Regions from separate parts of the Waltera acetigignens genome, predicted to be linked through region 1. Evidence: predicted binding sites of a transcription regulator. Region 1 holds the regulator's gene; the other holds the start of a gene.

Region 1 (6,478 bases):
ACGACAAAAAATTATTATGAAAATGATGAGTTTTGTACGTCGTTTGAATATAAACTTTAAGTCAATATACATAGAAAAGAAACATATAGAGGATTCTATAGAAGCAACCGGAAAGCTTAGTAAGCAATTGGCTGTATTTATTCGTGATAATTATGCTTTCTTTTGCAATTATGATACTGTTAAGATATATTATGATAATGGACAAGTGGAGGTAACAAGAATTCTATCATCAGTTTTTAACGCATTATTGGAAAACGTTGAATTTCGTAAGGTAATTCCAGCTGATTATAGATTGTTTCAAGTTGCAGATTTGATATGTACACTTAAGTTGACGGAACTAAAGATGGAGAATCATTTGTTGTCAAAATCAGAAATATATTTTTTCAATGATGAGAGAACATTAAAGAAGAATTATTTGAAGCCGCTATCAAAGAAAGAATTGTAGAGCAAAATTATAGAAAGAATCGGTAGACAGTAAAATGTCAGCCGGTTCTTTTTATTTTATCCAGAAAATGATGTAATATTGTGTTATATTGCAGTTAGTGCAAGAACAGGTAGTAGTTTAAACAAAGGAAGGGCATAGCCAACGACTTTATCGTTGCTGTGCCCTTCCCTTAAAAATATTTACTCTGCCAGTTCTTCCCACTGCTCGTATAATTTCTCCAACTGTTCCTGGCAGGAAGTCTGCTCTTTGGACAGCTCCTGCAGCTTTGCCACCTGGGTGCCGATGGCGGGATCGGACATTTCGGTGTCGATCTCGGAGATGCGGGCTTCCAGTTCGGCAATCTTTTCTTCGCATTTTTTCAGGTCGTTTTCTTTCTTGCGGAGTCTCGCCTGTTCTTCCTTCTGGGCTTTCCAGTCCAGTTTGACTTCGGATTCTGCAGCTTTAGCTGCAACTGTGTTATCTGCGTCAGTATTCTGCGGAGCACTGGCTTCTATGGCAGCCATCACCGTGTCGTGCTTTTCGAGATAATAGTCATAATTTCCAACATAATTTACGAATTGTCCCTCCGTCAGATCCAGGATCCTGTGGGCGGTACGGTTGATGAAGTAACGGTCATGGGAGACATACAATATGGTACCTTCGTAACCGTTCAGGGCATCTTCCAGTATTTCCTTGGACATAATGTCCAGATGGTTCGTTGGCTCATCGAGGATAAGGAAGTTCGCATTGGAGAGTACCAGCTTGGCGAGAGATACACGACCGCGCTCGCCGCCACTCAGATCACTGATACGCTTGAAAACATCCTCCCCGGTGAAGAGGAAAGCCGCCAACACATTGCGGATCTGGGTATTGTTCAGGTAGGGATAATCGTCGGAGATCTCTTCGAACAATGTCTTGTCACTGTGCAGGACATGATGCTCCTGATCGTAATAGCCGATCTCCACATTGGAACCTAATCGGAAGGTGCCCTGATCGGCAGGAACGAGACCATTTAAGATCTTAAGCAGAGTGGTCTTGCCGCTGCCATTATCACCGATGATCGCCACGTGTTCGCCGCGCTTGATCTCGAAATTAACATCGGTAAAAAGCTTATGGGAATCAAAGCTTTTGGACAGATGCTCCACAGTCAGCACATCATTGCCACTTAAGATCCGGGGCGTCAGTGTCAGCTTCATATCCGTGCGGACCTCGGAGGGTTTTTCGATGACCTCGATCTTGTCCAGCATTTTCTCACGGCTTTCCGCCCGTTTGATGGACTTTTCCCGGTTGAAGGATTTTAATTTTTCGATGACCTCTTCCTGATGTTTGATCTCACGCTGCTGGTTCATATAGGCATTCCAGGCAGCAACGCGCAGCTGTTCCTTTTTTACGGCATAATCGGAGTAATTGCCCATAAAGGTTGTAGCCTTGGACTGGTCGATCTCGATGACTTTCCCGGCGATCCGGTCCAGAAAATACCGGTCGTGGGAGACGATGAGAACGGCTCCCTTGTAATTCAACAGATAAGTCTCCAGCCAGGCGATGGAATTCATATCTAAGTGGTTCGTCGGCTCGTCTAGGATGATGAGATCAGGGTTCTGTAACAGAAGCCGTCCTAACGCCACACGGGTCTTCTGACCGCCGGAGAGTGTGGCAACCGGCTTGGAGAATTCATCTTCGGTAAATCCCAGTCCCTTTAACACACCGACCAGCTCACTGCGGTAGAGATAGCCGCCGCCGGTCTCGAAAGCATGGGTGAGAGAGGTGTACTGCTTCATCAGGTCTTCCAGCGCATCTCCTTCGGCATGCTTCATATTGTTTTCGCATTCCCGGATCTTTTCCTCCAGGCGCAGCAGATCCGCCTTGACAGATAACAGTTCCTCGTAAATGGTGTGAGAGGTGTCCACAGTGCTGTTCTGTGCAAGGTATCCCAGGGTCTTGTCCCTCGCCAGAACCACCTGCCCGTCATCGGGAGTCATTTCCCCTACGATGATGCGGAGCAGTGTCGTTTTCCCGGCACCGTTGATGCCCACGATGGCAGCTTTTTCATGATCCTCTATATGAAAAGAGACATTTTTCAATACCTGATTTTCTACAAATGCTTTTGAAATATTCTGACAAGATAATATCATGGTAGTAAGTATCCTTTATTTCCAACCCACGGAGACCGGGCTTTTTAAATTTCATTGTAACGAAAAGAAGAAAACCTGTCAATTCATTGACAAGTTTTTAACACATGGTGTATACTAAAAAAAACGGAGGTGAAAGTATTGGAAGTAAAAGAAATTTCACAGGCTGTGATTGGCAGACTGCCCAGATACTTTCGATATTTGGGGGAATTGAAGGATGAAGGTGTGGAACGTATTTCTTCGCAGGAACTTTCCGGACTGATGAAGGTGACCGCATCCCAGATACGTCAGGATTTTAATAATTTCGGCGGTTTCGGCCAGCAGGGCTATGGATATAATGTAGAATCTCTGTATCGTGAGATTGGTAAGATCTTAGGACTGGATAAGCAGCATAATTTCGTCATCATTGGAGCAGGCAATCTGGGAAGAGCGCTGGGCAATTATATGAACTTCGAACGTCGTGGATTTATCTTCAAGGGAATGTTCGATGCGAACCCGGAACTGGTGGGTAAGGATGTCCGTGGCGTGAAGGTTATGCCCATGGATCAGCTGGAATCCTTTATCCGGGAGAAGGACATCGATATCGCTGTACTGACGATTCCCAAGACCAGTGCTGTGGAAGTGGCAGATAAGCTGGTGGCTAACGGGATCCGTGCTATCTGGAATTTCGCTCATGTGGATCTGAATGTTCCCGAGGGAATTCAGGTGGAGAACGTGCATCTGTCTGACAGCTTAATGAAGTTATCCTATAATATTAACCGTTACAGTTCAGACATGAAATAAGCAAGCGTATGATTGCTTATTTCATAGGCGGAGTGTCTGAAAATGAATAAAAGGAAAAGTCGCAAGGCGATGACGGATGCGAAGCAGCCGCTTTTATGAATTTCAGCGCACCGAGAAATAATACAACATGAAGTAAGGCATCAAAGGAGTGATTTTATGGGCAACGGTAACGCAGAAGAAAATGCACAGGACCGACAGGCTGCTTTCAAAAATGCATTGACGGGAAAGCATCTGCCCGTACTCACCCTGGATAATAAATGGTATCGGTTGTTGAATAAGACCGGTTCCGTTCCGCTAAAAGAAACGGAAGATGCCCTGAATCAGCTGTTGAAACGACAAGGTAAGCTCAATACCGAGTCGAAGGATATCCGGAATCTGAAAAAGAAGCTGATGAAAGAAATCGTCCCTATGGTGGATGAGGCGGAACAGCAGGGCGAAAACAGTAAGCTGAACAAACAGATCGAGGATCATAAGCGCCTGATCGGGGAATGCAATGAGAAGCTGGAAGCATACGAAGATGAGTTAAAAGATATCCCCAGAGAGATCGAAAGAATAAATCTTCAGCTTATGATGTTTACTATGGACTGCTGCTATGATATTATGAAGGATAATGACAAACAGATCAAAGAGACTGCGGAGTGGGTGGGTGCGATCCGTATCGAACTGAAAAAACGTCTGATCGAAAAACAGCAGATGGAACAGCAGAATCAGGAGATCTACAACTACATGCATGATATTTTTGGTGCAGAAGTGGTCAATCTGTTTGACATGAAATATAATCCGGAGCAAAAATAGTATGAGATATCTGGTAACTGCACAGGAAATGAAGCAATACGATAAAAATACCATAGAGTACCTCGGCATCCCGGGGCCGGTTCTGATGGAAAGAGCGGCTCTGGCTGCGGAGGATTTTCTGAAAGAGCGCTTTGATGCCGTGAAGGAACGGACAAAAGTGCTCATTTTTGCTGGTATGGGAAATAACGGAGGAGACGGTCTGGCTTTGGCGAGACTTCTTGCGGCGGACGGTTATACGGTATCGGTACGACTTGTGGGAGATCCGGAGAAAGCCACAGAGCAATGGAAGAGCCAGTGGCAGACCCTGCAACATTTTCCGGTGAAGACAGACAGTAATACGCAGGCAGATGAATATAATGTGATTGTAGATGCCTTGTTCGGTGTAGGATTGAGCCGCCCGGTGGAAGGCATCTATGCGGAAGCCGTAGAAGAGATGAATGTGGCGGAAGGATTTAAGCTGGCACTGGATGTTCCCAGTGGGATCTGCTCGGACACCGGCCGGGTGCTTGGTTGTGCTTTTCTGGCAGATGCAACGATTACTTTTGGTTTCTGTAAGAGAGGCCTTGTAATGTATCCGGGAACCGATTATGCTGGGCAGGTACACATTGCAAATGTGGGGATCGGACCGGAGAGCTTTCTGGGACAGAGCCCGGAGATGTATACTTATGACAGCTGTGAACAGCATCTGCCGGACAGAACATCCTCCGGGAATAAGGGAACCTTCGGCAAAGCTTTGCTGGTGGCCGGGAGCAACGGCATGGCCGGAGCAGCAATCCTGGCGGCAAGAGCGGCGTATCGTACCGGAGCCGGTATGGTAAAAGTAATCACCGCAGAGGAGAACCGGCAGATCTTACAGCAGGGAATTCCGGAAGCTTTGTACGGATCCTGCAGACAGCTGTCCGAGAGCATGGAATGGGCGGATGTTATTGCTGTCGGTCCCGGCATCGGCAGAGAGGAACAGGCACTGGAATGCCTGAAAAAAGTAGTGGAAAAGAGCAGAAAACCATTAGTGATGGATGCGGATGCACTGAATCTTCTGGCGGAAGAAAACGGTAAGGAATTGGCAGAGAAGCTGCGTACTCAGGGGGCAGAAGGCAGAATTATCATTCTGACTCCCCATGTGGGAGAATTGTCCAGACTGCTTGCGAAGACCATCCCGGAATGCAAGAAGGAGCTTCCGGAGTGTGGCAGAGAACTGGCAGAACGGTTTCACGGTGTGGCGGTTGCCAAGGATGCAAGAACGATTGTATGTAAAGAACAGGGAGAATTTTATCTGAATACTACAGGCAACAGTGGTATGGCCACTGCGGGCAGCGGAGATGTCCTGACGGGTGTGATCCTGGGACTTTTAGCTCAGGGTATGAATGCAATTGATGCAGCTGTGAACGGTGTGTATCTCCATGGCAGAGCCGGTGAGCTGGCGGCAAAACTCCATACGGAGTATGGGGTAATGGCGGGAGATATTGCGGATTGCCTGATGAAAGACTATGATGAGAAAGAAAGTGTGAAGAAATGACAAGCAAACTACAGGAAAAGATGAATTCCTACCAACGGGTATGGGCGGAAATAGATCTGGATGCCATTTGGGAGAATATGATCCATATGAAGGAAAATATTGCCCCGGAGACGAAGATACTGGCGGTCATAAAGACTGACGGTTACGGACACGGCGGTGTTCCCATCGCCAGAATGCTGGAGGATGTGGATTTTATGTTCGGCTATGCGGCAGCTACCTACGAGGAGGCGCATGTCCTCAGGGAAGCCGGTGTGAAGAAACCGGTCCTGATCCTGGGATATACTTTTCCTTATTGTTATGAGGAAATGCTCCGGGAGGAGATCCGTCCGGCAGTGTATCGCAGGGATACCGTGGAAGAACTGGCAGAGGCCGCTGCAAAGGCCGGTAAGAAAGCCAAAGTGCACATCAAAGTGGATACCGGCATGGGAAGGATCGGTATCACTCCGGACGACGAAGGGCTGGATTTTGTAAAATTTGTCATGGAACATCCCGGACTGGAAGTGGAAGGCATCTTTACTCATTTTGCGAAATCGGATGAAGCGGATAAGACTTCTGCCAACCATCAGCTGGAACTGTTTCAGAATTTTATTGATAGAATACAGTCGGAACTGGGACTGGAGATTCCGGTAAAGCATTGTTCCAACAGTGCGGCGATTCTGGAAATGCCCCAGGCCAACATGGATATGGTACGGGCGGGAATCACGACCTACGGTTTATATCCTTCCGAAGAAGTAAGTAAGGATATTGTACCTCTGCGGGCTGCAATGTCTCTCTACAGTCATATCATTTACTGCAAGACGATCCATGCGGGGCAGAGTGTCAGCTACGGTG
Region 2 (7,321 bases), on a different contig from region 1:
GGATAATGACAAGAATAACGGCAACAGTCATGATGTTACCATCAGTGGAAATGATATTTGGAATGGTAACTGGGGTGGCGACGGCGATCATGACGTCAGTGGCGGAAACATTACCATCACCGTACCGGACGATACGGAGAGCTATAAATCGGCACTGAAAAAATTCGGAGAGAATGCCACCAAGCGTCTGGATAACATGACGAATGCTTTCACGGATCGCAGTGGCGGTATCAAAGATAATCTGGATACACTGAATGACAGGCTCGACAAGGCTTTTGACCAGTTGGGTCAGTTGGGGGATGTACTGGAAGCCGGGACAGACAGCACCAGTGCCCACATGGATGAGCTGATGGATCAGGCCAGAGTTCTGCGGAATCTGGTCAGCGAAATCCGGGATGATCTCTTCCGGTATGAAGGAATTTCTGTAGAAGATACTTCGGATGAGTCCGCCAGCAAGGAAGAGGTGAACCCCGGAGATCCCGATGCGGAGGATGACACCGCAGAACCGGAAGGAACCGAAGAAGCGCGCTATGATACTTCCAGCTTCCAGAAGGGAAAGGTCACCTTATGTGTGAACCGCGGTACGGTGGAAGCCGATACGAATGTGGGCGGTATCGTTGGACAGGTGGCAACGGAATACGATTTTGACCCTGAGGACGATATCACGTTAACCGGAACGGAGAGTTTCGATGTGGAGCAGACGGTCAAGGCAGTCATCAGAGACAGCCGCAACCTTGGAGACGTGACCGGTAAAAAAGACTATGTCGGCGGTGTGGTCGGTAAAGCAGAATATGGCGCAGTCATTTCCTGTGAGTCTTATGCACCCGTAGAGAGTACCGGAGGCAGCTATGTGGGAGGAATTGCCGGATCTGCCAGCTATGCGATCCGCAGCTGTTACAGCATGGGCAGGATCACCGGTAAAAATAATATCGGAGGTATTGCCGGAGAAGGCTGTGATATTTTCTACAGCTATGCGTACAATGATCTGGATATGTCCGGCGAAGGCCAGGGCAGCATTGCCGGAAAAGTCAGTGATGATGGAACTCTGTATGGCAACTATTATGTGGAAGGCGGAGCCGGTGGCGTAGACGGCATTGGTTATCAGGGCGGTGCTACCCCGTTGTCCTACCAGGAATTCTGCAGCAAAGACGTTCCGGACGCTTTCTCACAGTTTACCATTACCTTCCAGGCGGATGGTGTAGAAGTGGCTTCCTATAAATGCGGTTACGGGGATTATCTGTCGGCAGACCAGATTCCGGAAGTACCGGAGAAGGATGGCTATTACGGTGTATGGCCGGATTATGATTTCAGTGATATTACCGGTAATAAAGTGCTGGAAGCAGAGTATGAGGAATGGACCGCATCCATTGCTTCCGCAGAGAAAAACGATAACAATAAGGCACTGGTTATGGCAGAAGGCAACTTCTATCCCAATGCAGCATTGCATCTGCAGGTAGAGGGAAATACTTATACAGTATCCATGACCAATTCCATGGAAGAGGATGCACCGGACTATACCGGAGAAGCAACCTTGCGTGTCTACTGTGAGGATGCGGATAACACTGTCATAGAGGTAGCACAGGATGGAGAGTACACGGAAGTGGAATCCACTGTGATCGGCAGCTATAGACAGTTTACCATGGAAGTGCCCGGCAGCTTCCGCACGGTAGAGGCCGAGGGCAGTCATACACTGCTGATCGTACTTTGCATCGTCGGTGGTGCAGTCGTGATCCTGTTGATCGTATTGTTAGGGAAAAAAGCGGCAAAACGCCGGAAGACGCGCAAGGCGGCAAAACGTGACCGGAAAGCCGGAAAAGCTGACGAGGACCAGAGCGGCACAAACGAAAGTGATTCAAAGGACAGCCCAGCAGAAGGTACTGATGTTACGGATGCAGCAGAAGATGCCGGACAGACGGCTGACGCAGAGGAATAATAATGATTCAGGCAGTTTTATTTGACATGGACGGTACGCTGATCGATACCGAAAAATATTACCGTATTTTCTGGCCGAAGGCACTGGCAGCCTGTGGGTATACCATGACAGATGAGCAGGCACTTACGATGCGCAGTCTGGGACGCCCCTTTGCCCCCAGACAGCTCAAGGACTGGTACGGTGAAGATTTTGACTATTATGTGGTGCGTGACAAACGAAAAGAGATGATGGAAGAAACACTGGACCGGGATGGCATCAAATGCAAGCCCGGTGCCGTGGAGCTTCTGGAAGATCTGAAAAAAAGGCATATCACTGCAGCGGTTGCCACAGCAACGGATCTGGAGCGGACGGAAAAATATCTGGCGATGGCAGGACTTCGGCCGTATTTTGAGAAACTGATTTCGGCCACTATGGTAGCAGAAGGTAAGCCGTCCCCGGATATTTATCTCTATGCCTGCAAGCAGCTGGGACTGGCACCGGAAGAGTGCATGGCCGTGGAGGATTCTCCCAACGGAGTCATGAGTGCTTACCGCGCCGGCTGTAAGGTCGTGATGGTGCCGGATCAGACACAGCCAGATGAAAAATTAAAAAAATGTCTGTACGCCTGCGTACCGACCCTGGCAGATATCAGCCACCTCATTTAGAGGTGGCTATATTTGTCATAGTAGCTTGATTTTTGTATTCCAGTGTGTTATTATTTTAACGATTAGAGTGACTATTCGGAAGACAATGAAATCAAGCGGGACTGCTTTGTCATGCTTGCATGTAAAAAGCAGTTTTGCTTGATTTTAGGTGACTCGAATAGAGTCACCGCCGCACATATGAGCAAAAATAGCTGCGCAGCAGCGAAAGCACGATTTATCGTGCGATTTTGCGAATAATGTGTGGAATGTATTCATACTTGGAGCCCACGAGGGGCGGAAAGGAATGGAAGAAAATGAATTTTGATGACATCGTAGCAAAAGTAAAAGAGTGTGGGAAGAAGACCGTCGCAGTCTCCGTTGCACAGGACAGTGCAGTACTGGAAGCTGTACATGAGGCCAAGAGACTGGGCATTGCAGATGCAATCCTGGTAGGTGATGAGGCAAAGATCCGTGAGATTGCAGCCGGACTGAATATGGACCTCTCCGATTATGAGATCATCAATGAGCCGGATATGATCGAAGCTTCCCTGAAAGCTGTAAAGCTGGCACATGACGGCCGTGCAGATATGTATATGAAGGGCCTGATCGACTCCAAGAACTTCTTAAAGAGCGTACTGAACAAAGAAGTAGGCCTTCGTACCGGTGGAACCCTGTCTCATGTATGTGTATTTGAGATTCCCGGCATTGACAGACTTCTGTTCCTGACCGATGTTGCATTCATGACCTATCCTACACTGGAGGAGAAGGTTCAGATCATCAAGAACACAATTCCGGTATGTAATGCCTGCGGCGTTGCAGAGCCTAAGGTAGCACCTTTAGCAGCAGTTGAGGTTGTAAATCCCAAGATGCCCGTTACCGTAGATGCGGCAGAACTGACTAAGATGTGTGAAGAAGGACAGATCCCCGGCTGTATCGTAGACGGCCCGCTGTCTCTTGACCTGGCGATCGATCCCGAGGCAGCCAAGCATAAGGGAGCTACCGACCGTAAGATCCAGGGTGATGCAGATGTATTGCTGTTCCCGGATATCCATGCCGGCAACCTGGTATACAAAGCAATCGTACATATGGTAAAAGTAAAGAACGGATGCATCCTGACCGGTACCAAGGTACCCGTAGTCCTGACCAGCCGTTCCGATACCTTCGAGACCAAGGTATACTCCCTGGCACTGGCTGCAGTTGTAGCAGAAGAGATGAAAAAGAATCAGAAATAAGCTATGGATATCGTGATCGAAGTCGCTGTGGAAGCTGCGGGAGAACTGCTGTCGGCAGGTATAGATGCTGTAGTGGACAAAGCGGTAAAGCATAAGAGCGAATATAAGAGTGAATATAGGAGGAAACACACAATGGCAATCAAGAGTCTGATCATCAACCCCGGTTCCACCTCCACCAAGATCGGTGTATTTGAGGATGAGAACTTATTATTTGAAGAAACCCTGAGACATTCTACCGAGGAGATCTCCAAATACGATACTATTTTCGAACAGAAGGATTTCCGTAAGAAGATCATTACCGATCTGCTGGCAGAGAAGAACTGCGATCTGAAGAGCTTCAACGTGATCGTAGGACGTGGCGGTCTGTTAAAGCCCATCCCCAGTGGTACCTATGCGGTAACCGATGATCTGCTGGAGGATTTAAAAGTAGGTGTACAGGGTCAGCATGCTTCTAACTTAGGCGGTATTCTGGCAAGAGAGATCGGTGATGAGATCGGCGTTCCCTCTTACATCGTAGACCCCGTTGTAGTAGATGAGCTGATGCCCATCGCAAGATATTCCGGTCTGGAAGAGATCCCCAGAGGAAGCATCTTCCATGCCCTGAACCAGAAGGCAGTTGCCAAGAGATATGCAAAAGAGGCCGGCAAGCCTTATGAGTCCTTACGTCTGGTAGTCGTGCACATGGGCGGCGGTGTATCCGTAGGCGCACATGAGGACGGCAAGGTTGTAGACGTATTCAGTGCATTTGACGGTGATGGTGCATTCTCTCCGGAGCGTGCAGGCGGTGTGCCTTGTGCAGCACTGGTAAAAATGTGCTTCTCCGGAAAATATACCGAGAAGGAGATCAGTGCAAAGCTGATCGGCAAGGGCGGACTGAATTCTTACCTGGGTACCAACGATATGCGTGAAGTTACCAAGCGTGCCAATGAAGGCGATGCCAAGGCAGCGGAGGTGAAGCAGGCATTCCTGTTACAGGTAGCCAAAGACATCGGTGCTATGGCCTGTGTGCTGAACGGCAAGGTAGACCAGATCGTTATCACCGGAGGCATTGCATATGGTGAGGATGTAGTGGCTAAGCTGAAAGAGAGATGCGGCTGGATCGCTCCTGTGACCGTATATCCCGGTGAGGACGAGCTGTTAGCTCTGGCTCAGGGCGCTCTGCGTGTCATGAACGGCGAAGAACAGGTGAAGCAGTACTAATTTAGAGTAAAAATATAGAACTCCCGGTGGAATGATTCCATCGGGAGTTTTTTACTTTAGGGAATAGACTTTCTGTCAGCATTATGATTTTAACTAAAAATCAGCTTTGACAGAATCCCCAGTACCAGCATGTGTACCGGATAAAAGGCATAGCAGGCAAGCTGGATCTTACGGTTATGCGCGCCCTGGCGTCCATGGTAGCACCACAGAAGCGGCAGACACAACAGCGCCAGTCCCTGTTCTGAAATCTCGAAGGCATGACCGAAAAGCTGTAATGGAATCTGCATTCCTGCCAACAGCATGACATTGATCCAGTAGAGCCCGGCAAACTGTCCGGCAAGCTGCCACCAATTTTTCCCATGGAAGAGATAGAATACGATAACAGTCAGAACGCCTTCTCCGTAATAGTCGAACATGAGGAGGGTTGCCAGCACGTAGCCCACTGCAGATAGCAGCAGGATCGACGGAATCCACAGCCAGACCGGACATTTTTTCCGTAGGGTATCTATTGCCCAGATACACAGGAAGCCTGTGAGCAGTGTCCAGATCACGTTCTGATGAAACGGGTAGAATAACAGCCCACTGTACATCAGATTGATGGGAAGCTCAGAAAGAATGGCCAGAAGAAGCAGGCGCATGCAATATTTTTTCCTATCATGGGTATGGAAGAAGCCTTCCACCAGAAAAAAGGCGAACATGGGAAATGCCAGTCTGCCGATGCCGGTCAGCCACCAGGCATCTCCGGCGAGGGTAGCCCACAGGTGATCACAGAACATGAACGCCATAGCGAGGATATGCAGCGTCAGAGCACTGAGATCCGGTGGGAAAATAGAACAATGGGATACTTTGTTTTGCAAAATAAAACTCCTTTCAAAATTCCTTACGGAAGGATATAGTTGCATTATATCTTGTTTATGCGCTATAGTAAATATATCTGTGAAAGAGTATATGAAATTCCAATGATGGCCTACCCGGCATTTATATGCCGCAAAGCCTGTCGGGCGCACAGATATTGACAGAAAAACAAAATGCAGCACAGGAGGAATACAATGCGTCGTAACGATCGTGAGATTACAGAATTTTCGGAAATGACAGATGTCATGAAGAGGTGTGATGTGTGCAGACTTGCACTGAATGATGAGGATGGCTATCCGTATCTTCTGCCGTTGAATTTCGGAATGGAAGAGACGGACGGCAGAGTGACACTCTATTTTCACGGGGCAAAAGAAGGAAAAAAATATGACTTGATCCGTAAGGATGTCAGGGCAAGCTTCGAGATGGATTGCTCCCACAGACTGGTGCTGTCGGAGAAAGAAGATGGCTGCCAGTGCACCATGGAATACGAGAGCGTGATCGGTCAGGGAACTATAGAGATCCTGTCGGATGCGGAAAAACAGAAAGCATTGAATCTTCTGATGAAGCAGTACTATCCTGACAGAACGGAGAATTTCGTATTCCGACCGGAAGTCGTAGCCATGACGGAGATATTCTGCCTGAAAGTGGAGCATATGACGGGGAAGAAACGTTTCAAAAAGTCGTAGAAGATATCTTCTATTGATATCCCTACGGGATAGGACAGCAGGAAAATAGAGATAAAATAGAGAGGATGAGGGACAATTATGTATACAGACGGACAGATCTATATGGGCCTGGCAGATGGTCAGCGTGTGAATATGCCGCTGAATATGAGTAACCGCCATGGACTGATCGCAGGAGCCAGCGGCACCGGCAAGACGATCACTATGAAGGCTATGGCAGAATCTTTTTCAGATGCGGGAGTGCCGGTATTTTTGTGTGATGTGAAGGGGGATGTCTCCGGAATTGCCACAGCCGGTGTGGCTTCGGAATCCATGGACAGGAGGATTGATAAATTCGGTATCCGCAACAGTTTTTCCTATAAGGCTTATCCGGTCTGCTTCTGGGACATCTATCAGGAGGGCGGCCATCCGGTGAGAGCCACCATCTCCGATATGGGACCGGAGCTTTTATCTCGTATTCTGGGGCTCACCGCTGCGCAGGAAGGTGTATTGAATATTGTCTTCCGGATCGCGGATGACAAGGGACTTTTATTGATCGACTTAAAGGATCTGCGTATTCTGCTGAATTATGTGGCAGAACACAAGGATGACTATCTGACCACCTACGGAAGTATCTCCAAGCAGTCCGTGGGCGGTATTCTGCGGGCGCTACTGCCTCTGGAGAATCAGGGCGGAGATCTCTTTTTCGGAGAACCGGATCTGGATATTTATGACTGGATGCGTACGGATGTGTACGGCAAAGGTATTGTCAATGTGCTGAACTGCGTAAAACTGGTGCAGAATCCCACACTGTAT

The links. Region 1 encodes Rex, which represses fermentation and respiration genes when NADH is low (regulators of the CRP and FNR family bind a similar motif). Its sites were predicted from a motif close to ATTGTTAANTANTTAACAAT; they were not measured.
Region 2: the regulator Rex is predicted to act here: its motif matches at 2,621-2,640, upstream of ptb (phosphate butyryltransferase).

What each region holds. Positions count from the first base shown of each region.
Region 1 covers NZ_JAOQJO010000016.1:99,882-106,359, reverse strand. The annotation lists gene OCV96_RS14870 (DUF3800 domain-containing protein) at 1-445, shown strand, start outside; gene OCV96_RS14865 (ABC-F family ATP-binding cassette domain-containing protein) at 625-2,556, opposite strand; gene OCV96_RS14860 (redox-sensing transcriptional repressor Rex) at 2,695-3,336, shown strand; gene OCV96_RS14855 (hypothetical protein) at 3,493-4,131, shown strand; gene OCV96_RS14850 (NAD(P)H-hydrate dehydratase) at 4,133-5,647, shown strand; gene alr (alanine racemase) at 5,668-6,478, shown strand, end outside.
Region 2 covers NZ_JAOQJO010000022.1:25,578-32,898, forward strand. The annotation lists gene OCV96_RS17085 (GLUG motif-containing protein) at 1-1,933, shown strand, start outside; gene OCV96_RS17090 (HAD family hydrolase) at 1,936-2,577, shown strand; gene ptb (phosphate butyryltransferase) at 2,871-3,788, shown strand; gene buk (butyrate kinase) at 3,921-4,988, shown strand; gene OCV96_RS17105 (TraX family protein) at 5,078-5,845, opposite strand; gene OCV96_RS17110 (pyridoxamine 5'-phosphate oxidase family protein) at 6,038-6,529, shown strand; gene OCV96_RS17115 (DUF853 domain-containing protein) at 6,608-7,321, shown strand, end outside.